Regions from separate parts of the Pseudomonas sp. NPDC079086 genome, predicted to be linked through region 2. Evidence: predicted binding sites of a transcription regulator. Region 2 holds the regulator's gene; the other holds the start of a gene.

Region 1 (11,654 bases), on a different contig from region 2:
TAGTGCCGGCTTCCAGGGTGGCAGGCATTTGCGGCGGCGGGGTGACCGAGAGCAGGGCGTCAGCGTTTAGGGTGCCAGTGATGTCGCCTTTGCCCGGTGCGTAATAACCCGGGTTGATCCCGCCAGCAGCCAGCCAGTAGCGCAGCTCGTAGTTATGGGTGGATACCGGGAACACCATGCCTAGGTTGAACGGCTTGCCCTTGGCTTTGTATTGCTCGATGACCGGTTTCAGTGCATCAGCTTTGATCGGGTGCACCGGTTTGCCGTCTGCCATCGGCACGTGTTTTTTCATTTCCTCCCACACGGCATTGGACATGGTGATGCCGTTGCCGTTGAGGTCCATGGAAAATGCGGTGACCACATCTGCCTTGGTGCCAAAGCCGATGGTGGCGCCTAGAGGCTGACCAGCGAGCATGTGCGCACCGTCGAGTTCGCCGGTGATAACTCGGTCCAGCAGTACCTTCCAGTTGGCTTGGGCTTCAAGAGTGACGTACAGCCCTTCATCCTCGAAGAAGCCTTTTTCGTAGGCGATCGCCAGCGGGGCCATATCAGTAAGTTTGATAAAGCCGAGTTTGAGTTCGTCCTTTTCCAGTTCGGCAGCCAGGCTGATTTGCAGGCTGAGCGGATTGAGCAACAGGGCTGCGGCGCAGCCAAAGCCAGTCAGGGTCTTTTTCAGCAGCGAACGGCGAGCGTTGAAATGACGCATGGTAAATCCTCAAGCCTCAGAAACGAAAAAAGACGTCAACGGCCAACACCGCCCAGCGAGGGCAGTTTGCCTTTGACGTCTTTGTCTATTCGTCCCGATCACCGCCGTTGGCGATCTGAAGACGGGTATTAGGTCTTGAGGAGGTCATTGCAAAGGGCTTGCCAGCTTTATTAAAGCCGCCAGTTGCTATCGCCGATTAGGCCCTCAGTGGGTCTATATCGAGTCTAGGAAAAGTCAGTAAGTTATTTAAATACATATAGTTAAGAAAGTTATCTAACTATTAATTTAGGCTGCTATTGACAGGCCGGCGGGTTTATTTCCCGGGCCGATGAGGTCGCGTTCTGAGCCAGAGGCGTGCAGCTACTCACAAAGGTGAGCGTTTTTGGTTCGCCAGGCCCGATTGCATCGGGCACTGCATTACCCGCATCACATGCTTTACGTAAACGCACACTATTGGGTTCTAACTACAGCGCGGCGTTACTGTGCTGCAGGCCGGCGCTGCGCTTCTTCTATGAATTCCTTAAGCCAGCGCAGTACCTCCACTGCCTCCCATCGCGACGGGTCGAACATGGCATAGGCCAGGCCCTGATAGCCGACTACATCCAGCTGCCGGTGATAGCCCGCGCGTTGCAGCAAGGCTTCGATCTCGGCAAAGCAGGTGTTGAAGTGCACCCGGGAAAACGGTGTTTTGCCCTCAGTGACGATGCCTTCAAGCTGTAATTCATTGACGGTAGCTCGGACTTTTTCCAAGGGCATGCGGTTTACGCTGTGTTTCAGCTGCAGTACGTCGAGCATCTGGGTACTCCTGTTAACGCCTTGTATGGGCCCGATCTGCCGGGCGGCATGGTTGGCTGGATGGCATGACCAAGGGTAATCGAAAAATACTGTACAAATAAACAGTATTCGATAATAGTAAGCCCAAGGCCTTAACCGGCACCTACTCGATCACTCGCGCCATCTGCCCGCAAAGCCAATGGCCACAGGCACTGCAGAGGAGTCACTAACAATGCAACAGATGCTGATGACAATTGTGCTGTTGGGTCTTTTGGCCGGCTGTGCGCAACCGCAGCTTGATCAACCCAGGGCTAATGGCACCTACCTGGTGATTGAGAACGGCCTGGCCTGGGCCGTGCTGGTATCGGACGGCAAGCGCGTGGAAGAGCAGGGCACGGTGGTGGATGTGATCAGACTGCCGAGCGAGGGTTCTGCCGTAGCGGCCAGTTATGTGATCGAAACGGCCAATTGCGGCCGTGTGCAGTGGTTGAGCGAACGCTCGGATGCGGCGGATGGCATGACCAACCTGATGTCGCTGCACAGCAACAATCAACTGGGGCAGAGCGGTTGCGTGATTACCGATGGCCTGACCCGGGTTTGGACGGTGCTGGATTACTCCGGCTGAAAACTCAAAGTCTGCTGCGCGTCGGCCCTGCTGCGTTAAAAACAGGCTCGGAATGCTCATGTACAAAAGTACACTCCGCTTCCTTGCCTGTTTTTGCCTTGCAGGATACTAGCTCGCGAGACTTTGAAGAAATTTCAAGGGTACCTTTCAGTACCCTCTATCTGTTGCTTATTCGTCGGTCTTAGCTTTTTTGCCGGGTAACAGTCCATCGGCGCGGAACATCGTCTTGATCCCGCGAATTGCCTGACGGGTGCGGTCTTGGTTTTCGATCAGGGCAAAGCGCACATGATCATCGCCATAGTCGCCAAAGCCGATGCCAGGCGAGACGCAGACCTTGGCCTCCAGCAACAGCTTCTTGGCGAACTCCAGCGAGCCGAGCTGCGCGTACTGCTCGGGAATCTTTGCCCAGACATACATCGAGGCTTTCGGGTTTTCGACCATCCAGCCCAACTCGTGCAGGCCTTTGACCAGCAGGTTGCGGCGATGACGGTATTGCTCGGCGATATCGCGCACGCATTGTTGATCACCTTCTAGCGCGGCAATCGCCGCCACCTGCAGCGGGGTGAAAGTGCCGTAGTCGTGGTAGCTCTTGATCCGCGCCAGGGCGTTGACCAGCTCCTTGTTGCCGACCATAAAACCGATACGCCAGCCTGCCATGTTGTAGCTCTTCGATAGGGTGAAGAACTCTACGGCAATGTCCTTGGCGCCCTGAACCTGCATGATCGACGGGGCTTTCCAGCCGTCGTAGACAATATCGGCGTAGGCCAGATCGTGGATCACCAGCACGTCGTATTGCTTGGCCAGGGCTACCACACGCTCGAAGAAATCCAGCTCGACGCACTGCGCGGTCGGGTTGGAGGGGAAGCCAAGGATCATCATCTTCGGCTTGGGGATCGATTCGCGAATCGCTCGTTCCAGCTCAGCAAAGAAGTCCACGCCGGGAATCAGCGGCACTGAGCGTACCTGGGCGCCAGCGATGACCGCACCATAGATGTGGATCGGGTAACTGGGGTTGGGCACCAGCACGGTGTCGCCATGGTCCAGGGTTGCCAGCATCAGGTGCGCCAGGCCTTCCTTGGAGCCGATGGTGACGATGGCTTCGCTTTCCGGGTCGATCTCGACTTCGTAGCGGTCTTTGTACCAGCGCGAAATAGCGCGGCGCAGACGTGGAATGCCGCGCGAGGTGGAGTAGCCGTGGGTGTCTTCACGCTGCGCGACCTGCACCAGCTTCTCGACAATATGCGGCGGCGTGGGGCCATCCGGGTTGCCCATGCTGAAGTCGATGATGTCTTCACCACGGCGACGCGCGGCCATCTTCAGCTCGGCGGTGATATTGAAAACGTAAGGGGGGAGTCGATCAATGCGCGCAAAGCGGCGCGAAGCTTGGTCAGCCATGCTTTCCTCGGATACGTAAGCGCCCGGAACCGTCCGAGCGACGTTGGCCAGTGCGCTGGCCAGGCGGCGAAGATAAGCGGCGCGCCACCCGGCTGTCCAGCACAGTCAAGTGGCGCAGTGGCATAACAGTGCAGCTCGGTTCAGCTACCGAGCATGTCGTGCATGGCGATGATCTGTTCGGCCACCTGCGCCAGCTTCTGCTGACGGCTCATGGCCTGACGGCGCATCAGGGTGTAGGCCTGTTCCTCGTCGCAGCTTTTCATTTTCATCAGCAGGCCCTTAGCCAGCTCGATGCGCTTGCGTTCGGCCAGCTGCGCATCGCGGGCCTGCAGCTGTGCGCGCAGCGCCTGGTCGCTCTCGAAACGCGCCATGGCCACATCGAGAATCGGCTGCAAGCGCTGGGCGTGAATGCCTTCGACGATATAGGCGCTGACGCCGCTCTGGATTGCCTGGCGCATCACGCCTGGGTCGTGCTCGTCGGTGAACATGACAATCGGTCTCGGCTGATCGCGGCTGACCAGCACCACTTGTTCCATCACGTCGCGGCTGGGCGATTCGGTGTCGATCAGGATCACGTCAGGGCGTACTGCCTCGACCCGTTCCGGCAGGTCAATGGTCAATCCGGATTCGTCGATTACTTCGAAACCGGCCTCGGTCAGGGCGGTTTTCAGGCGACCGACCTTCTTTGCGGTGTCATTGATCAGCAGGATGCGCAGCATCTTAGCGGCTCTCCTGTTGGGCGCTGAGGGACACATCGGCCAGGGCGTGCAGGGCAAAGCTGTGTGCGTAACCGGCCGGGTTACTGCCGTCCCAAACCTGGCCGTCGAGCAACTGGCTGCTGCGCATATCGCCGGGTATGTCGATACCGAGCGCCTCGGCAGCCTGGCGGTAAAGGTCGAGTCGCTGCACCTGGCGGGCAATAGCCAGGTAGTCCGGGTCTTCGCGCAGTAAGCCCCAGCGGCGGAACTGGGTCATAAACCACATGCCGTCGGACAGATAGGGCTGGTTGACCGCGCCGTCCGCATGAAAACGCAGCGGGTGGGCGTCCTGCCAGGCATGGCCAAGGCCGTCCTGGTACTGGCCGAGAAAGCGCGGCTGGATGGCCGACAGCGGCGCGTCGATATACTCGCTGCCGCTGAGTAGTTGCGCCGTACTGCGTTGGTTTTCCTCGCTCTCATCGATAAACCGGCTGGCTTCCAGCACCGCCATGATCAGGGCGCGAGCACTGTTGGGGTGTTGTTCGGCAAATTCGCGGGTGCAACCCAGAACCTTCTCCGGGTGATCGGGCCAGATCGCCTGGCTGGTGCTCAGGGTACAGCCCATCTGTTCATCCACCGCCTGGGCGCTCCAGGGTTCGCCGACGCAGAAACCATCGATACGTCGGGCCTTGAGGTGCGCGAGCATCTGTGGGGGCGGTACGACGACGCTGTCGATATCAGTCAGCGGGTGAATGCCTTGGCTGGCCAGCCAGTAATTCAGCCACATGGCGTGGGTGCCGGTGGGGAAGGTCTGGGCGAAGGTCAGTTTTGCTCCGGACTGGTGCGCACGTTGCGCCAATGCGCTGCCAGTGCTCACGCCGTCGGCTTGCAGGTCGGGCGACAGGTTGATGCTCTGGCCGTTCTGATTGAGGCCCATCAGCACCGCCATATCGGTGGCTGGCGCGCCGCCCAGACCAAGCTGTACGCCGTAAACCAGGCCATAGAGGCTATGAGCGGCGTCCAGCTCGCCGCTCAGTAGCTTATCGCGCAGGGTGGCCCAGGAGGCCTGGCGCTGCAGGTTGAGGGTCAGGCCATGCTTCTCGGCGAAGCCCTGGGTGGCGGCCACGATGACCGATGCGGCGTCTGTGAGGGCCATAAAGCCGATATTCAGTACCGGTTTTTCCGGTGTATCGCTGCGGCTGATGTCGTACTCATTCATGGTGCGTTTCCTGTGCCCACACAAAAAGGTGCCGTGCCGAGCGCCGACTTGAGTCTGCGATCAGAACGACACCATTGTCTATTTCAGCCATTTCCGCCGTTGGAAACGGTTGTACTAGCTGATGCGAAGCAATGCATGTGCCAGTGCTGGCTGGTGGGCTTCAGACAAAACAAACCCCGCCATAGCAGGGTTTGTTTTGGATCCGTTCAGGGTTAGCGTTCCCGCGTTTGCCTGAGCGGCGTTTGAGAGACTTGTTGCATGCGGCTTTAGCTACCGCTGGTCAGCACTTGCCCGTCGGTGGTAGTGGCGATGTGTCCACTGCTGCAGCCAGCCAAGCCAATTACGCAGAGTGCGGCAATAATCAATTGCTTCATAAGTCTCTCCAGATGGTTTGTGGTGCATTGTGCATCCACATCCCAACAGTAGTTGTACGGCGTTTTTTAGCAAGGCAGGCACAAAGAAAAAGCCCCGCACTAGGCGGGGCTTTCTTGTCGCGGGTAACGCTTAGACCTGAACAGCAGGGATCTGGGCGTTTGCAGCGGCTTCACGGAACTCGGCGATCTGGTCGAAACTCAGGTAGCGGTAGACGTCCGCTGCCATGGTGTCGATTTTCTTCGCGTAGACCATGTATTCCTCAACAGTCGGCAGTTTACCGGTGATGGCTGCAACAGCAGCCAGCTCGGCCGAGGCCAGGTAAACGTTGGCACCATCGCCCAGACGGTTGGGGAAGTTACGGGTGGAGGTCGAAACCACGGTGGAGTTCGCCTCAACGCGTGCCTGGTTGCCCATGCACAGCGAGCAGCCCGGCATTTCCATGCGCGCACCGGCTTTGCCGTAGATGCCGTAGTAGCCTTCTTCGGTCAGCTGATGCTGGTCCATCTTGGTCGGCGGCGACAGCCACAGACGGGTCGGCAGGGTGCCTTCGACTTTTTCCAGCAACTTACCGGCAGCGCGGAAGTGACCGATGTTGGTCATGCACGAACCGATAAACACTTCGTCGATCTTCTCGCCCTGAACGGAGGACAGCAGACGAGCATCGTCCGGGTCGTTCGGTGCGCAGAGAACCGGCTCGTTGATATCGGCCAGGTCGATTTCGATGATTTCGGCGTACTCGGCGTCCTTGTCGGCCTCCATCAGCTTCGGATCGGCCAGCCAGGCTTCCATCGCTTGAGCGCGACGTTCCATGGTGCGGGCATCGCCGTAGCCTTCGCTTATCATCCAGCGCAGCAGGGTGATGTTCGACTGCAGGTACTCGGCGATGGCTTTTTCCGGCAGCTTGATGGTGCAACCTGCAGCGGAACGCTCGGCAGAGGCGTCGGACAGCTCGAAAGCCTGTTCAACGGTCAGCTCGTCCAGACCTTCGATCTCGAGGATGCGGCCGGAGAAGATGTTCTTCTTGCCTTTCTTCTCGACGGTCAGCAGGCCTTTCTGGATGGCCACATAAGGGATGGCATGCACTAGGTCACGCAGGGTGATGCCCGGTTGCAGTTTGCCCTTGAAGCGCACCAGTACCGATTCCGGCATGTCCAGCGGCATTACGCCAGTGGCAGCGGCGAAGGCCACCAGGCCGGAACCGGCCGGGAAGGAGATGCCGATTGGGAAGCGGGTGTGCGAGTCGCCACCGGTGCCGACGGTATCCGGCAGCAGCATGCGGTTCAGCCAGCTGTGGATGATGCCGTCGCCAGGACGCAGAGATACGCCGCCACGGGTGCGGATGAAATCCGGCAGGGTGTGGTGGGTGGTGACGTCGATTGGCTTCGGATAGGCCGCGGTGTGGCAGAACGACTGCATCACCAGATCAGCGGAGAAGCCCAGGCAAGCCAGGTCTTTCAGCTCGTCGCGGGTCATCGGGCCAGTGGTGTCCTGGGAACCGACGGTGGTCATCTTCGGTTCGCAGTAGGTGCCAGGACGCACGCCTTTGCCTTCTGGCAGGCCGCACGCCTTGCCGACCATCTTCTGCGCCAGGGTGAAACCCTTGGTGCTAGCAGCAGGTGGCTCAGGCAGCTTGAACAGGTCGGTTGGGCCCAGGCCCAGTTCTGCGCGCGCTTTCTCGGTCAGACCGCGACCGATGATCAGCGGGATACGGCCGCCAGCGCGGACTTCGTCAAGCAGTACTGGGGTCTTCATTTCGAAGGTGGTCAGTACTTCGTCGGTGCCGTGCTTGCAGACTTTGCCAGCATGCGGGTACAGGTCGATCACATCGCCCATGTGCATGTTGGAAACGTCGAATTCGATTGGCAGGGCGCCGGCATCTTCCATGGTGTTGTAGAAGATCGGAGCAATCTTGCTGCCGAAGCAGAAACCACCAGCGCGCTTGTTCGGCACGTTAGGGATATCGTCGCCGAAGAACCACAGCACCGAGTTGGTGGCGGATTTACGCGAGGAGCCGGTGCCGACTACGTCACCGACATAGGCAATTGGGAAGCCTTCGCCGCGCATAGCTTCGATCTGCTTCATCGGACCGGTTACGCCTTGCTCGTCCGGCACGATGCCATCGCGGGCCATTTTCAGCATGGCCAGGGCGTGCAGTGGAATATCCGGACGCGACCAGGCGTCTGGAGCCGGGGACAGGTCGTCGGTGTTGGTTTCGCCGGTGACCTTGAACACGCGCAGGCTGATCTTGTCGGCCAGTGTCGGGCGGTTTTTGAACCACTCGCCGTCAGCCCAGGATTGCAGTACGCCTTTGGCGTGAACGTTGCCGTTCTTAGCTTTTTCAGCGACGTCGTGGAAAGCGTCGAACATCAGCAGGGTGTGCTTCAGTTGTTCTGCAGTCACGCCGGCCAGTTCGCTGTCGTCGAGCAGCTCAACCAGGGTGGCGATGTTGTAACCGCCCTGCATGGTGCCGAGCAGTTCAACAGCGTGTTGCTTGCTGATCAGTGGGGAGGTGACTTCGCCTTTGGCAAGGGCAGAGAGGAAACCGGCCTTGACGTAGGCGGCTTCGTCGACGCCTGGCGGCACGCGGTTGGTGATCAGGTCGAGTAGAAAAGCTTCTTCGCCGGCTGGCGGGTTTTTCAGCAGCTCGATCAGGCCTGCGGTTTGTTCGGCGTTCAGCGGCTGGGGCACGATACCCTGAGCGGCACGCTCTGCTACATGTTTGCGATAGGCTTCAAGCACAGTTATTACCCTCATCAGTGGTCCCAAAGCGTTGTCCGGGACGCGATCCAGAAACCAACAAACCAGGCGCTTCGTGGCTTTATGGGCCGCTCAGCCGAGGTTGTGCTGCTTTCTTGCAGAAGCTGTTTTCAAAGTTTTACGCCGGCAGGACGGGCTGGATGAGGGCTGGTGCAGACACTTGAAGAGTGGCTCAAGGGGCTGCACCAACATCGAACCTGCAGGATTGACTGTGCTCGTGACGCTTTGAAAACAGCTTCCAACGGACGTTGCTGCCTCTAAAAGGCCGGCCGATTCTACTGGAAAGCTTTGATAAAGTTAAGCCAAAGGCCCCGCTTATATAGGGGTGATCTGCCTTAGACAAAGGGCTAAGATGCCAGCCTGTCCGTCAGTACCCATGCCTTTCGTTATGTCCAACCAACGCATCAAAACTCCTTGTGTCGGCCTGTGCTCCACTGTTTACGGCGATTTAGTCTGCCGTGGCTGCAAACGCTTCCATCATGAGGTCATCAACTGGAACGGCTATAACGACGAGGAAAAACGCGCCGTATGGCTGCGCTTGGAAGTGCTGTTGGTGCAGGTGATGGCGGCAAAATTGGAAATTTTCGACGCTGATCGCCTGCGCATGCAGCTGGAACAGCGCAAAATTCGCTTTGTCCCCCAGCAGTCGCCGTACTGCTGGGCCTATCAGCTGATTGCCCGTGGCGCGCGGGTGATCAGTCAGTTGAATGCCTATGGCATGGTGCTGTTGCCGGAGTTTCGCGAGTGGAACCTGCCGGAATTGCGTGATGCGATTGATCGCGAGTTCTTTTTGCTGTCCGAGGCGCACTACGAGCGCTACATCGCGCCGCGGTTTCTGCTCGAGGGGCTTGAAGTAAGAGTCTGAATCCATCTTCTAAATAAAAAAGCCGCCTGTTTTTAGGCGGCTTTTTTGTTGCGCTGTAGTTGGGTTAGCGCTGGGCGACCAGTTCTTCCAGGTGGGCGATGATGTCGTCCGGCTTGAGCACCAGAATGTCGCTTTCCAGCGAGTCGAGAATCACCTCGGCGGTATTGCCGATCAGCGCGCCGGAAATGCCGGCACGTGCCACGGTACCGATCACCGTCACACCCGCGTTGAGTCGATGTGCAGCCTGTGGGATCAGCACATCGGCCGGGCCTTCGGCGATATGCAGGCGCTCATCGCTGATCTCGTACTCGGCCTGGAACGCCTTGCATTGCTCGCGGTAGCGCGCCTCGATGGTTTCCTTGAGCTGGAAGGTCGGGTCGGCGGCCGAGAGCATGGGCGTCGGATGGGCGCTGATGACATGCAGTTCGGCCTTGGCCAGGGCGGCAATATCAAAGCCATGGCTGACGATGCTGGTGTGCAGGGTGCGGTGTTCGCTATCGGCATTACCGACATCGACGGCCGCCAGGATGGCGGTGCCCGCCCAGGATTTTTCGGTTTTCACCATCAGCACTGGCGCCGGGCAGTAGCGCAGCAGCTTCCAGTCGTCGGGGGTTAGCAGGGCTTTCTTCAGTGGGTTGTCAGGGAAGTGCTGTTTGATCACCAGGCCGCAGCCTTCAGTCTGCTGCACGTTGATGATGGTCTGGTGCAGACTTTCATCCCAAGCCTGCTGGCTAGAGGTGCTGAACCCTTCGCCGTTGAGCAAGCCGGAAAGGTCGCGCAGGTAAGCGGTGTGATCACTTTTCTTGTCGCATACCAGCAGGTGCAGGTGTGATTGAGTGACGCCGGCAATCAGTTTGGCGCGTTTCAGGGCCAGGTCTTCCGTGTGATTGGGCTCCATCACCACCAGAATGCTGCGAATAGCTTGCATGATCATCTCCATGTGCAGTCAGTTGTGCTGCTTATCACTATAGATCGCTGCCACTGGCTTGGTGCTTGATCAGCGTCAATCGAGTGGCTGTTCGTGCGCTCATTCGTATAATGGCCGCGCTCTAGCCTTATCATTCCTGCTCGCCTGGTTTTGTGAATTTATGTATCTGTTAGCTGTGACCGATGTTCTGTTGCGTTGTTCTGCCTGTATGCCCAAGCCATGTCTGTCGGCATATGACCGCCTGGTTGCGGAGGTGAGTCGATGAACCTGCCGGAAATTCACGAGTTTCTCGGCTGCCGCACTCCGGACGCCTGGATCACTGCCGCTTTGGCTGACCAGCAGACCCTGTTGATTGACCATAAGAACTGCGAATTCAAAGCCGCCAGTACGGCGCTGAGCCTGATGGCCAAGTACAGCACCTATGTCGATCTGCTCAACGCCATGTCGCGCCTGGCCCGCGAGGAGCTGGTGCACCATGAGCAGGTGCTGCGCATCATGAAACGCCGCAAGATCGGCCTGCGCCCCGTATCGGCGGCGCGCTACGCTTCGGGCTTGCGCAAGGTGGTGCGCACCCATGAGCCGCACAAATTGGTGGATACCTTGGTGGTTGGTGCGTTTATCGAGGCTCGCAGCTGTGAGCGTTTCGAGGCATTGGTGCCGCATCTAGATGAAGAGCTGGGCAAGTTCTACTTCGGTCTGCTGAAAAGCGAAGCGCGGCATTTTCAGAATTATCTGAAGCTGGCGTATCAGTACGGCGATGAGCGTGACGTAAACCAGGCTATCGAGCGGGTGAGGGCGGCGGAGCGAGAGTTGATCGAGTCGCCAGACACTGAGTTTCGTTTTCACAGCGGGGTGCCGCCGCTGTGAAACAAAAAAGCGCCCAGTAGGGCGCTTTTTTGTAGGGCTGCGGTGCTGATTATTGCTGCACTTTCAGATCCAGTGACAGGTCACGTGCGGCTTTGGTGGCCAGCACGCCCATCAGTTGGCTGATCTCATCCTGGCGGCTGCTGGAGCCCTCGCTACCGCCGCCCATCATCACGCTCGGTACCGGCGCCTGCGCCGCAGCTTCTGCCCAGACTTTGTTGATGGCGATCAGGGCGTCGAGCTTGGGCTGCAATGCACCGTCGGCCTTGATTACCGCTTCCCGTGCATAGGCATCGGCATCGGCGGTGATTTTTGTTGCATCGGCCGTGATTGCCGCTTTATCGCGCAGTAATTCGGCGGTTTGTTTCTCGATCTCGGCGCGACCTTTTTCCCGTTCGGCATTGATTCGCGCCAACTGCTTTTCGGTTTCTGCCTGGGTGGTGCGTTC
Region 2 (11,654 bases):
GACCAGACTGAAGACGCCGGGGGATGCCTCGCTAATACTGGCCTGACTCACGATGCATCGGTCCCTTGGCGGGCTTTTGCGACGGTCTCGGTCCAGTTGTCGATGACCTTATCCAGATCGTTACGATTGTCCTGCATGGCCTGGGAGAACTGGTCACGGAATAGCTTGCCAACGTTGATGCCGTTGATAATCACGTTACGCATTTTCCAAGTACCGCCCTGGTTAACCATGGTGTACGACAACGGATAAACCGTGCCATTACCGTCCCTGATTTCCATATTCACCGGAGTACGCTCTGGATCCTGCTGACCTGCAACAGGTAATACACGGATATCTTGATTGTTGTATTCCAGCAAGGCATTGCCATAGAACTGCATCAGGCTGCGCTTGAAGTTCTCCTGAAAACGCTGCATCTGCTCTGGCGACGCCTGGCGCGAGTAGCGCACGGTCATCACGCCACGGGACATGCCATCTGCATCCATTACCGGACCAATAATGCTGTTCAATGCGCTGTAAAACGCGCTTGGATCGGTGCGGTACTGTTCTTTGTTTGTTTTGAGGTCCGCCAGTAGCGTGTTGGTCGCCTGCTCAACTACCTCATGAGCGGCCGGAGCAGCCAGCAGCGAAAATGACATGGCGGCCAAACAAATAAAAAGGCCGTTACGCAGTGTTCTGACCATTTTCAATACCCCGATTAATTAGCTTGATCTTTATTGACTGAATTGAGCAAAAACTTGCCAATCAGATCTTCCAGCACCAGCGATGACTGAGTGTCATGAATAGTGCCGCCATCGCGCAGCAGCTCTTCTTCGCCGCCCACGCTAATACCGATATATTTCTCGCCCAGCAGGCCCGCCGTCAGAATCGAGGCGGTGGAGTCTGCTGGCAGATTATCCACGGCATCGTCCAGCAACATGGTCACACGCCCCATATAGCTGTTGCGGTCCAGATCGATCGCGGAGACCTTGCCGATTGTCACGCCAGCCATAGTCACTTTCGATCTAACCGTCAAACCGGCGATATTCTCAAAGTGCGCATACACCTTATAGGTATTGTCGCTGCTGCCCACAGTCAGGCCACTGACGCGCAAGGCCAGCAGTAACAAGGCCAACAACCCGGCCAACAGGAACAAGCCGACACCAATTTCCAGCGTGCGGTTCTGCATCAGAAATCTCCAAACATCAAAGCGGTCAGAATAAAGTCCAGCCCCAATACGGCGAGTGAGGCGTACACCACGGTTTTCGTGGTGGCACGACTAATCCCTTCCGAAGTCGGCTCACAGTCATAACCCTGGAACACGGCGATCCAGGTCACGACAAACGCAAAGACCACGCTCTTGATCACACCATTGAGCACATCTTCACGAAACGAAACACTGCTTTGCATATTGGCCCAGAACGAGCCTTCATAAACACCCAGCCAGTCGACGGCAACCATTGCACCACCCCAGATGCCGACCACACTGAAGATCATTGCCAGCAGGGGCATCGAGATAAAACCGGCCCACAGCCGCGGCGCGACAATGTATTTGAGGGGATCCACACCAATCATTGCCAGACTCGACAGCTGCTCGGTGGATTTCATATTGCCAATTTCAGCGGTCAACGCCGACCCTGCACGCCCCGCAAACAACAAGGCAGTAACCACCGGCCCCAGCTCACGTAGCAAGGTCAGGGCCACCATTTGCCCTACAGCCTGCTCCGAACCGTACTTGGCCAAAATGCTGAAACCCTGTAGCGACAGCACCATGCCGATAAAGATGCCCGACACAACAATGATGGCCAGGGACATCACCCCAACCGAATACAGTTGCTTGATCAGTAGCTGAAAGCTGTTGCCCGTCGAACCACGGCCAAACAGCGCGCGTAGCAAAAACAGCCCCGAACGCCCCAGCGTGGCCACCACATCAATACCGGCACGACCGAACAGGCGCACCCGCTCGAGCACAGATGTCTTGCGCATCAGCGCTCCCCCAGAAGATCGTTGCGGTAATTGGCCGCAGGAAAGTGAAACGGCACCGGGCCATCGGGAATGCCCTGCATAAATTGGCGTACGCGGGGGTCCTCAGATGCTTTCAACTCGTCAGGCGTGCCCTGACCCAATACCTGGGCATCGCCGACGATATAGATGTAATCGGCAATGCTCGCGGTTTCCGCCAGGTCATGGGACACCACAATACTGGTGATTCCCAACGCATCGCTGAGCAGGCGAATCAAACGCACCAGAACACCCATAGCAATCGGGTCCTGACCGACGAAAGGCTCGTCATACATCAGTATTTGCGGGTCCAGGGCAATCGCTCGGGCCAATGCCACGCGGCGCTTCATGCCGCCCGACAACTCATCCGGCATCAAATCCAGAGCACCGCGCAGGCCCACCGCCTGCAGTTTCATCAGCACGATGTCGCGAATCATCTCTTCCGGCAGCTTGGTATGCACCCGCAGCGGAAAAGCGACGTTCTCGAATACATCCAGATCGGTAAACAGTGCACCACTCTGGAACAGCACACCCATCTGCTTACGCATATCGAACAGTTCACTGCGCGATAGCGTCGGCAAATCTAGGCCATTAACCCAGACTTCACCCTGGCTCGGTTTGAGTTCAGCGGCGATCAGGCGCAACAGCGTGGTTTTGCCACAGCCAGACGGGCCCATAACCCCTGTGACCTTGCCACGGGGAATCTGAATATCGATGTTTTTGAAAATATCCCGCTCGCCGCGTTTAAAGCTGACGCCCTTCAACTCAACTGCATACGGGTTCTCGGCGCTCATCTGGACTCCTTGCTAAACGCTTGCCTGACTGACGTACCGCCCCGAACAAAGGGCACTACGGCTCGTCGAACGTACCGAAAATGGCCGCGAACTATACCATCGCGGCATGCCCCACCCAAGACTGAACATATTGCCGAAGATTAAGCGCCGCACAGTTCCTGCAAGCAACTGACAACTGGAAACACTGGGCAGGCGCACCTTTACCGTTATAATCGACAGCTTTTAGCCCGTACGCCGCAGATGAAGTCATGAGCAAGTCCACCGACCTGATCCAGTCAGCGCAGCGCACCATCCGCCTGGAACTCGAAGCCATCCAGGATCTGCTAGCGCGGATCAACGGTGATTTTGTGCGTGCCTGCGAGCTAATTCTCGCCAGCAAAGGCCGCGTAGTCGTAGTCGGCATGGGCAAATCCGGCCACGTCGGCAACAAGATTGCCGCCACCCTGGCCAGCACCGGCACCACAGCATTCTTTGTGCATCCGGCAGAAGCGAGCCACGGCGACATGGGCATGATCACTCGCGACGATGTGGTGCTGGCACTATCCAACTCGGGCTCTACCGCAGAAATTGTCACCTTGCTACCGCTGATCAAACGCCTCGGCATCACATTGATCAGCATGACCGGCAACCCAGAGTCGCCACTAGCCAAAGCAGCTGAAGTCAACCTGGACGCCCGCGTATCCCAGGAAGCCTGCCCGCTGAATCTGGCCCCAACCTCATCTACCACCGTATCCCTGGTGCTGGGCGACGCCCTGGCCATTGCCCTGCTGGAAGCCCGCGGTTTTACCGCCGAAGACTTTGCGTTCTCCCATCCGGGCGGCGCATTGGGCCGACGCCTGCTGCTCAAGGTGGAAAACGTCATGCACGCCGGCGACAGCCTGCCACGCGTCAAACGTGGCACTTCACTGCGTGATGCACTGCTGGAAATGACCCAGAAAGGCCTGGGCATGACCGTGGTGACTGAGGACGATGGCCGCCTGGCCGGAATATTCACCGACGGCGACCTACGCCGCACCCTGGATCGCAACATTGACGTGCGCCAGACCATTATCGATGACGTAATGACCGCCAACGGCAAGACCGCACGCGCGGAAATGCTTGCGGCAGAGGCTTTGAAAATCATGGAAGACCACAAGATCAGCTCGCTGGTGGTGATCGACGACAACGACATGCCAATCGGCGCACTGAACATGCACGACCTGCTTCGCGCCGGGGTGATGTGATGAGCACAGCCCCGATCAATCACGATCTATTGCAACGCGCCCAGAGCGTCAAACTGGCGATTTTCGACGTCGATGGCGTACTTACCGACGGCAAGCTGTACTTTCTCGTCGACGGCAGCGAGTTCAAAACCTTCAACACCCTCGACGGTCACGGCATCAAGATGCTGATCAACTCCGGCGTACACACCGCTATTATCAGCGGCCGCAAAACCCCAGTGGTTGAGCGCCGCGCGCAGAACCTGGGGATTCAACACCTGTATCAGGGGCGCGAAGACAAGCTGGTGGTACTCGATGAGCTACTCGGCGAACTGGGCCTAGACTATGCACAAGTCGCTTACCTGGGTGACGACCTGCCCGACCTGCCAGTGATCCGCCGCGTGGGCCTGGGCATGGCAGTCGCCAGCGCCGACGGCTTTGTCCGCCAACATGCCCACGGAATTACCCGTGCTCGCGGCGGTGAAGGCGCCGCCCGCGAATTCTGCGAACTGATCATGCACGCCCAAGGCACCCTTGAAGCCGCTCAAGCCGCTTACCTATAGGTCAATCATGCCACGCAAGTTATTCAATATTGCCCTGTTCGCCTTCGTCGCACTGCTAGTGGCAGCGCTTGGCTACTGGAACCTCAGCCCGGAAAGTTTCAACCAGCAATCCGCCAGCGCTGAAACTGACAACGCCATCGACTTTTACGCCACCAACACCTACACCGTTCAATACCAGGCCGACGGAAAGCTGCACTACGACCTAACAGCTGACAAGGTCGAGCACATTAAGGCCAGCGACATCACCCTGATGGCCAGCCCAAACATGAACCTTTTCCGCGGCACCGAGCTGCCCTGGAAAATCCGTAGCGAGCGCGGCGAAGTATCGCCAGGCGGCGTTGAGGTCGAACTGATCGACAAGGTGCGCGTTGAACGCACAGACGCCAAAGGCCGCCCGACTATTCTCACCACCAGCCGCCTGACCGTATTCCCCGAGAAGGAATATGCGCAGACTCAGCAAGCCGTTAGAATCGATGCGGCCAATGGGGTGACCACGGCGAAAGGAATGAAAGCGTACATGAATGACGGCAGGATGCTCCTGCTGTCCAACGTAAGAGGTCAGCATGAGGCTCGTTAACACCCTCCCCCTACTACTCAGCCTCAGCGCCGCACTCGGAAGTGTCAGCGCCTGGGCACTGCCATCCGACCGCGAACAGCCAATCCGTATCCAGGCTGACAGCGCGGAGCTCGATGACAAACAAGGCGTAGCGGTCTACCGCGGCGACGTTGTGATTACTCAAGGCACACTCAAAATCACGGGCAACACCGTGACCATCACCCAGAATGCCCAGGGCGATGTCGAAGTGTTTACCTCTGTCGGCAAGCCGGCCTACTACGAACAACTGCCATCTGCCGACAAGCAGGTCGTCAAAGCCTACGGCCTGACCATCCAATACTTCATGGCCAATGATCGCGTTGTATTGATCGACCAAGCCAAGGTGATTCAAGAAGGCAACACCTTCGAAGGCGAGAAGATCGTCTATGACACCCAGCGCCAGATCGTCAACGCCGGCCGAGCCACAGGCACCAACGTCACTGCGCCACGTCCGCGCATCGACATGGTGATCCAGCCGAAGAACAAACCAGCCGACCAGCAGGCGCAGTAATAATGGCCACATTGAAAGCCCAACACTTGGCCAAAAGCTACAAAGGCCGTCAGGTCGTGCGCGACGTCAGCCTGAGCATCGACAGCGGGCAGATCGTCGGACTGCTCGGCCCCAACGGTGCCGGCAAGACCACCTGTTTCTACATGATCGTTGGCTTGGTGCAGGCTGATCAGGGCCGCGTGATGATCGACGACCTCGACGTCAGCCATCAGCCCATGCATGGCCGCGCTCGTGCCGGCATCGGTTACCTACCACAGGAAGCCTCGATCTTCCGCAAGCTCAGCGTGGCCGACAACATCATGGCCATCCTGGAAACCCGCAAGGACCTCGACGGCGCCGCACGCCGCAAGGAACTTGAAGGCCTGCTGCAGGAGTTTCATATCAGCCATATCCGCGACAACCTCGGCATGAGTTTGTCTGGTGGTGAGCGCCGCCGCGTGGAAATTGCCCGCGCTCTGGCGACCAACCCCAAGTTCATCCTGCTCGACGAACCCTTCGCCGGTGTTGACCCGATTTCCGTGGGCGATATCAAGCAGATCATCCATCACCTCAAGGCCAAGGGTATCGGTGTATTGATCACCGACCACAACGTCCGCGAAACCCTGGATATCTGCGAAACGGCCTATATCGTCAGCGATGGCCAGCTGATCGCCGAAGGTGATGCCGAAGCAATTCTGGCCAACCAGACAGTGAAAGAAGTTTACCTGGGGCATGAGTTCAGGCTGTAACCACAGCTTTTCTCAAGCCGACTGCAGCCAAGGCTAGGCAAAACCCTTAAAGTCAGGCATATAATTTGCTTCCTAGTGGCGCTTTTTGAAAACGCCCTGTAGTGGATTGCGCACAGACGCCGGTAAATAAGGTCTGCAATGAAACCATCGCTAGTCCTGAGAATGGGCCAGCAGCTGACGATGACACCGCAGCTGCAACAGGCCATCCGCCTGCTCCAACTGTCTACCCTGGATCTGCAACAAGAGATCCAGGAGGCCTTGGAGTCCAACCCGATGCTCGAACGCCAGGAAGATGGCGATGATTTCGACAATTCGGACCCCATGGCCGATGGCGCAGAAAGTGCCAGCCCCAGCGAACAGCCCGAAGCGCCCTATCAGGAAACCAACTATCAGGAAGCCACGCAGACCGTGGACAACCTGGAGGAAGGCGATTGGGGCGAGCGCATTCCCAATGAGCTGCCCGTCGATACCGCCTGGGAAGACATCTACCAGACCAGCGCCAGCAGCCTGCCCAGTAGCACCAACGATGATGACGAGTGGGATTTCACCACCCGCACCTCAAGCGGCGAGAGCCTGCAAAGTCATCTGCTCTGGCAGCTCAATCTGGCCCCGATGTCGGACAAGGACCGCCTGATCGGCGTCACCCTGATCGATTGCATCAACCAGCAGGGCTATCTAGAAGAAACGCTGGAAGAAGTGGTCGAGGCCTTCGACCCGGAACTGGACATCGAACTCGACGAAGTCGAAGCCGTACTCCACCGCATTCAGCAGTTCGAACCCACCGGCATCGCCGCACGCAACCTGGGCGAATGCCTGCTTCTGCAACTGCGTCAGCTGCCGGCGAAAACTCCGTGGCTGAGCGAAGCCCAGCGCCTGGCCAGCGACTACCTCGACCTGCTCGGTAGCCGCGATTACAGCCAGCTGATGCGCCGCATGAAGCTCAAGGAGGACGAGTTGCGTCAGGTTATCGACCTGATCCAGAGCCTCAACCCGCGCCCCGGCTCGCAAATTGAATCCAGCGAGCCGGAATACGTGGTGCCCGACGTGATCGTGCGCAAACACAACGAGCGCTGGCTGGTAGAGCTGAACCAAGAAGCGATGCCGCGCCTGCGGGTCAACGCGCAATACGCCGGCTTTGTGAAGCGCGCTGATTCCAGCGCCGACAACACCTTTATGCGTAACCAGCTGCAGGAAGCGCGCTGGTTTATCAAAAGCCTGCAGAGCCGCAACGAAACCCTGATGAAGGTTGCCACGCAGATCGTCGAGCACCAGCGCGGCTTCCTTGATTACGGCGACGAGGCGATGAAGCCTTTGGTGCTGCACGATATTGCCGAAGCTGTAGGTATGCATGAGTCGACCATCTCGCGGGTAACCACGCAGAAATTCATGCACACGCCACGTGGTATTTACGAGCTGAAATACTTCTTCTCCAGCCACGTCAGCACCTCCGAGGGCGGCGAATGCTCGTCCACCGCGATCCGCGCCATCATCAAAAAACTGGTCGCGGCGGAAAATGCGAAAAAGCCGTTGAGTGACAGCAAGATCGCTGGTTTACTGGAAGCACAGGGCATTCAAGTCGCTCGCCGCACGGTCGCCAAGTACCGTGAATCCCTCGGAATAGCGCCTTCCAGTGAGCGCAAACGATTGATCTAAGGCGGCACGAAGAAGGAAGACGATCACTCGATACACAACACGTCCGGCCTCGCCTTTTCGCAAAAGCAGCCATACTGCCAGCAAGCAATCAGCGACCGTGCCAGGCTCGTTTTGTAGAGTCTTCCACGCCACAGTGTTCCGGCGGCAGGCCTCTCGCCTGCCTCTTACACACGGCAACAAGGAGAAAGCGGTATGCAAGTCAACATCAGTGGACACCAGCTGGATGTGACCGACGCCCTACGCGACTACATCGCCGAAAAACTCGGCCGATTGGAGCGCCACTTCGACAAGATTACCAACGTGCAAGTCACCATGGAGGTCGAGAAGCTCAAACAGAAAATCGAAGCGACCCTGCACATTGCCGGCGGCGAAGTTGTCGCCAATGCCGAGCATGAAGACATGTACGCAGCCATCGATCTACTGACTGATAAACTCGACCGACAACTCATCAAACACAAGGAAAAACAGCTCGAACGTCAACAGGGCGCTATGGCCCGCTGACATCGTCTATCTCCTATGATCCGACTTGAAACTATCCTGACCCCCGGCCGTTCCCTGGTGAACGTGCCGGGCGGCAGCAAAAAACGTGTTCTCGAACAGATTGCCAACCTGGTGGCGCGCGAGCTGCCTGACCTGGACGGCCAAGACATCTTCGAAAGCCTGATTGCCCGCGAAAAACTCGGCTCGACCGGTTTCGGTAATGGCATTGCCATTCCGCACTGTCGCCTGCCCGGTTGTACAGCGCCGATCAGCGCCTTGCTGCGCCTGGACTCTGCCGTAGACTTCGACGCCATCGACGGCGCCCCAGTGGACCTGCTGTTTGTCCTGCTGGTGCCCGAAGCGGCCACCGACGCTCACCTGGAACTGCTCCGGCAAATCGCCAGCATGCTCGATCGCAGCGATGTGCGTGCCAGCCTGCGTCAAGCCGAAAGCAGTGAAGCCCTGTATCAGGTGGTCGTGGACGTACAAAGCCAACTCAACCGAGCCTGAGCATGCGCCTGATCATCGTTAGCGGTCGCTCCGGCTCCGGGAAGAGCACCGCCCTCGATGTGCTTGAGGACAACGGCTTCTACTGCATCGACAACCTGCCCGCCGGGCTGCTGCCTGAACTGGCCGAGCGCGCCCTGCTGCACACCGAGCTGCTGCATCCGCAGGTCGCGGTGTCGATTGATGCACGCAACCTGCCGAGCCACCTCAAGCGCTTTCCCGAGCTGCTAGAGGAAGTACGCGCACGGCATATCAAGTGCGATGTGATCTACCTGGATGCCGACGAAGAAACCCTGCTCAAGCGCTTCTCGGAAACCCGCAGACGCCATCCGCTGACCAACGAAAACCGTTCGCTGGCTGAAGCCATCGCCGATGAAAGCCTGCTGCTCGGGCCGATTATTGACCTGGCCGACCTGAAGATCGACACCACGCACCTCAATCTTTATCAGCTGCGCGATAGCCTCAAGCTGCGCCTGCTCAATCAGCCCGAGCCAGGCACCGCATTTCTGCTGGAATCCTTCGGTTTCAAGCGCGGTATGCCGGTGGATGCCGACCTGGTATTCGATGTGCGCTGCCTGCCCAACCCCTACTGGAAGCCGGACTTGCGCGATTTCTCCGGGCTCGACCAGCCGGTAGTCGATTACCTCTCTGCACAGGCCGATGTCGAAGACATGTATCAGGACATCCTCGCCTACCTGACCAAATGGCTGCCACGTTTTGCCGCCAGCAACCGCGCCTATGTCACGGTGGCGATCGGTTGTACTGGCGGCCATCATCGCTCGGTATACCTGGCCAACCGCCTAGGTGAAACCCTCAAACCCATCCTGAAGAACGTTCAGATTCGCCACCGCGACCTCAGTTAAGGAATTGCCGCGATGCCCGCCTGCGAAATCACCATTATCAACAAGCTTGGCCTGCACGCCCGCGCGGCTGCCAAGTTTGTCGGCGTCGCCGGGCGTTTCCCCTGCCAGGTTAAGGTAGGCCGCACGCCGGAGAGCCTGGTCGACGGCAAGAGCATCATGGCGGTGATGATGCTCGCCGCCGGTAAAGGCACGGCCATACACCTGCATACCGAAGGCGAACAGGATGCCGAAGCCCTGCAGGCCCTGAGCGACTTGATCAACAATTACTTCGACGAAGGTGAGTAAAACCGCAGGCAATAAAAAGGGCTGCACCGTACAAACGGGCAGCCCTTTTTGTGCCCTATAGGTTAGCTACCGGCCACCGTCATGCGCTCGATCAGCACCGAACCAGTGCGGATATTACTGCGCAGCTCCAGATCACTGCCCACCGCGACAATCTGCTTGAACATGTCGCGCAAGTTGCCGGCGATGGTGACTTCCTGCACCGGGAACTGAATTTCACCGTTCTCCACCCAGTAACCACTCGCACCGCGCGAATAATCACCGGTGACCATATTCAGGCCCTGCCCCATCAGTTCGGTGACGAGAAGCCCACGCCCCATGCGCTTAAGCAATGCTTTTTGGTCTTCATCGCCATGGCTGACAAACAGGTTATGCACACCGCCTGAGTTGGCGGTACTCGGCATACCCAGCTTGCGCCCGGAATAGGTGCCGAGCACATAGGACAGCAGCTCACCACGCTCGACAAAGGATTTGGGATAAGTGGCCAAGCCATCACCATCAAAAGCAGCACTGCCTAGCGCACGCGGAATATGCGGCCGCTCATCGAGGGTTAACCATTCAGGGAATAACTGCTGCCCCAACGCGCCCTCAAGGAACGACGACTTGCGGTACAGGTTGCCACCCGAAATTGCCGCTAGAAAGCTGCCAAACAACCCGCCCGCCAGCTCTGCAGCAAACAGCACCGGCACCTCACAGGTCGGCACCGGACGCGCGCCCAAACGGCTGACCGCACGCTCAGCTGCACGACGGCCAATGCTCCCGGCATCAGCCAGTAACTCGCCCTGCCGATTGACGTCATACCAGTAATCGCGCTGCATCTGACCGCCCTGCTCGGCAATCATCACGCAGCTCAGGCTGTGCCGTGTACTGGCGTAACCGTTGATAAAGCCATGGCTGTTGCCATATACCCGGCAACCCTGGTGGGTATTCAACGTAGTGCCGTCGGCATTCTTGATCCGCTGATCGGCGGCAAAAGCCGCTGCCTCGCAACTCAAGGCCTGTTCGATGGCCTGCTCTGGGGTGATCGACCAGGCGTGATACAGATCCAGCTGCGGCAGTTCGCGGGCCATCAAGCCCGCATCAGCTAAACCGGCGCATTCGTCCTCGGAGGCATGTTTGGCAATCGCCAGCGCTGCCGCTACGGTTTCGCGAATCGCAGCTTCGCCACTGGCCGAAGTGCTCGCCGAGCCCTTGCGCTGACCGACATACAGGGTGATGCCAAAGCCCTGGTCGCGGTTGAATTCTACCGTTTCCACTTCACCCTGACGCACCGTGGTGGACAAGCCCTGCTCCACCGAAACCGCCACTTCACAGGCGCTAGCGCCCTGCTTTTTCGCTTCAGCAATAATCTGCTCCACCTGCGCCTGCAAATGCGGCACAGCCTCGGGGCCAACGATGTCTACAGCACTCATAAGAACTCCTGAACGATAAGCGGCAAGCGCGGCCACACAGGCCAGACGCTTACAGCTGGAAACTTGCTGCTATCATGTCGGCGTTTTCCA

What was found. Region 2 encodes sigma-54, which starts transcription at its own class of promoters, with help from an activator protein. Its sites were predicted from a motif close to ANTGGCATNNANNTTGCTNT; they were not measured.
Region 1: a site for sigma-54 is predicted at 5,543-5,562, ahead of ACIGEK_RS10155 (CmpA/NrtA family ABC transporter substrate-binding protein). Genes of this name have one in related genera too.

What each region holds. Positions count from the first base shown of each region.
Region 1 is NZ_JBITTY010000002.1:134,129-145,782, forward strand. It holds gene ACIGEK_RS10130 (CmpA/NrtA family ABC transporter substrate-binding protein) at 1-706, opposite strand, end outside; gene ACIGEK_RS10135 (transcriptional regulator) at 1,184-1,501, opposite strand; gene ACIGEK_RS10140 (hypothetical protein) at 1,713-2,105, shown strand; gene alaC (alanine transaminase) at 2,274-3,500, opposite strand; gene ACIGEK_RS10150 (ANTAR domain-containing response regulator) at 3,641-4,219, opposite strand; gene ACIGEK_RS10155 (CmpA/NrtA family ABC transporter substrate-binding protein) at 4,221-5,417, opposite strand; gene acnB (bifunctional aconitate hydratase 2/2-methylisocitrate dehydratase) at 5,922-8,531, opposite strand; gene ACIGEK_RS10165 (DUF1289 domain-containing protein) at 8,938-9,414, shown strand; gene ACIGEK_RS10170 (universal stress protein) at 9,479-10,342, opposite strand; gene ACIGEK_RS10175 (tRNA isopentenyl-2-thiomethyl-A-37 hydroxylase MiaE) at 10,604-11,209, shown strand; gene ACIGEK_RS10180 (SPFH domain-containing protein) at 11,259-11,654, opposite strand, start outside.
Region 2 is NZ_JBITTY010000004.1:171,598-183,251, reverse strand. It holds gene ACIGEK_RS18905 (lipid asymmetry maintenance protein MlaB) at 1-51, opposite strand, end outside; gene ACIGEK_RS18900 (phospholipid-binding protein MlaC) at 48-680, opposite strand; gene mlaD (outer membrane lipid asymmetry maintenance protein MlaD) at 695-1,165, opposite strand; gene mlaE (lipid asymmetry maintenance ABC transporter permease subunit MlaE) at 1,165-1,962, opposite strand; gene ACIGEK_RS18885 (ATP-binding cassette domain-containing protein) at 1,962-2,771, opposite strand; gene ACIGEK_RS18880 (KpsF/GutQ family sugar-phosphate isomerase) at 3,020-3,994, shown strand; gene ACIGEK_RS18875 (KdsC family phosphatase) at 3,994-4,533, shown strand; gene lptC (LPS export ABC transporter periplasmic protein LptC) at 4,541-5,110, shown strand; gene lptA (lipopolysaccharide transport periplasmic protein LptA) at 5,097-5,639, shown strand; gene lptB (LPS export ABC transporter ATP-binding protein) at 5,642-6,367, shown strand; gene ACIGEK_RS18855 (RNA polymerase factor sigma-54) at 6,506-8,020, shown strand; gene hpf (ribosome hibernation-promoting factor, HPF/YfiA family) at 8,213-8,521, shown strand; gene ptsN (PTS IIA-like nitrogen regulatory protein PtsN) at 8,537-9,010, shown strand; gene rapZ (RNase adapter RapZ) at 9,013-9,870, shown strand; gene ACIGEK_RS18835 (HPr family phosphocarrier protein) at 9,883-10,155, shown strand; gene pmbA (metalloprotease PmbA) at 10,218-11,564, opposite strand.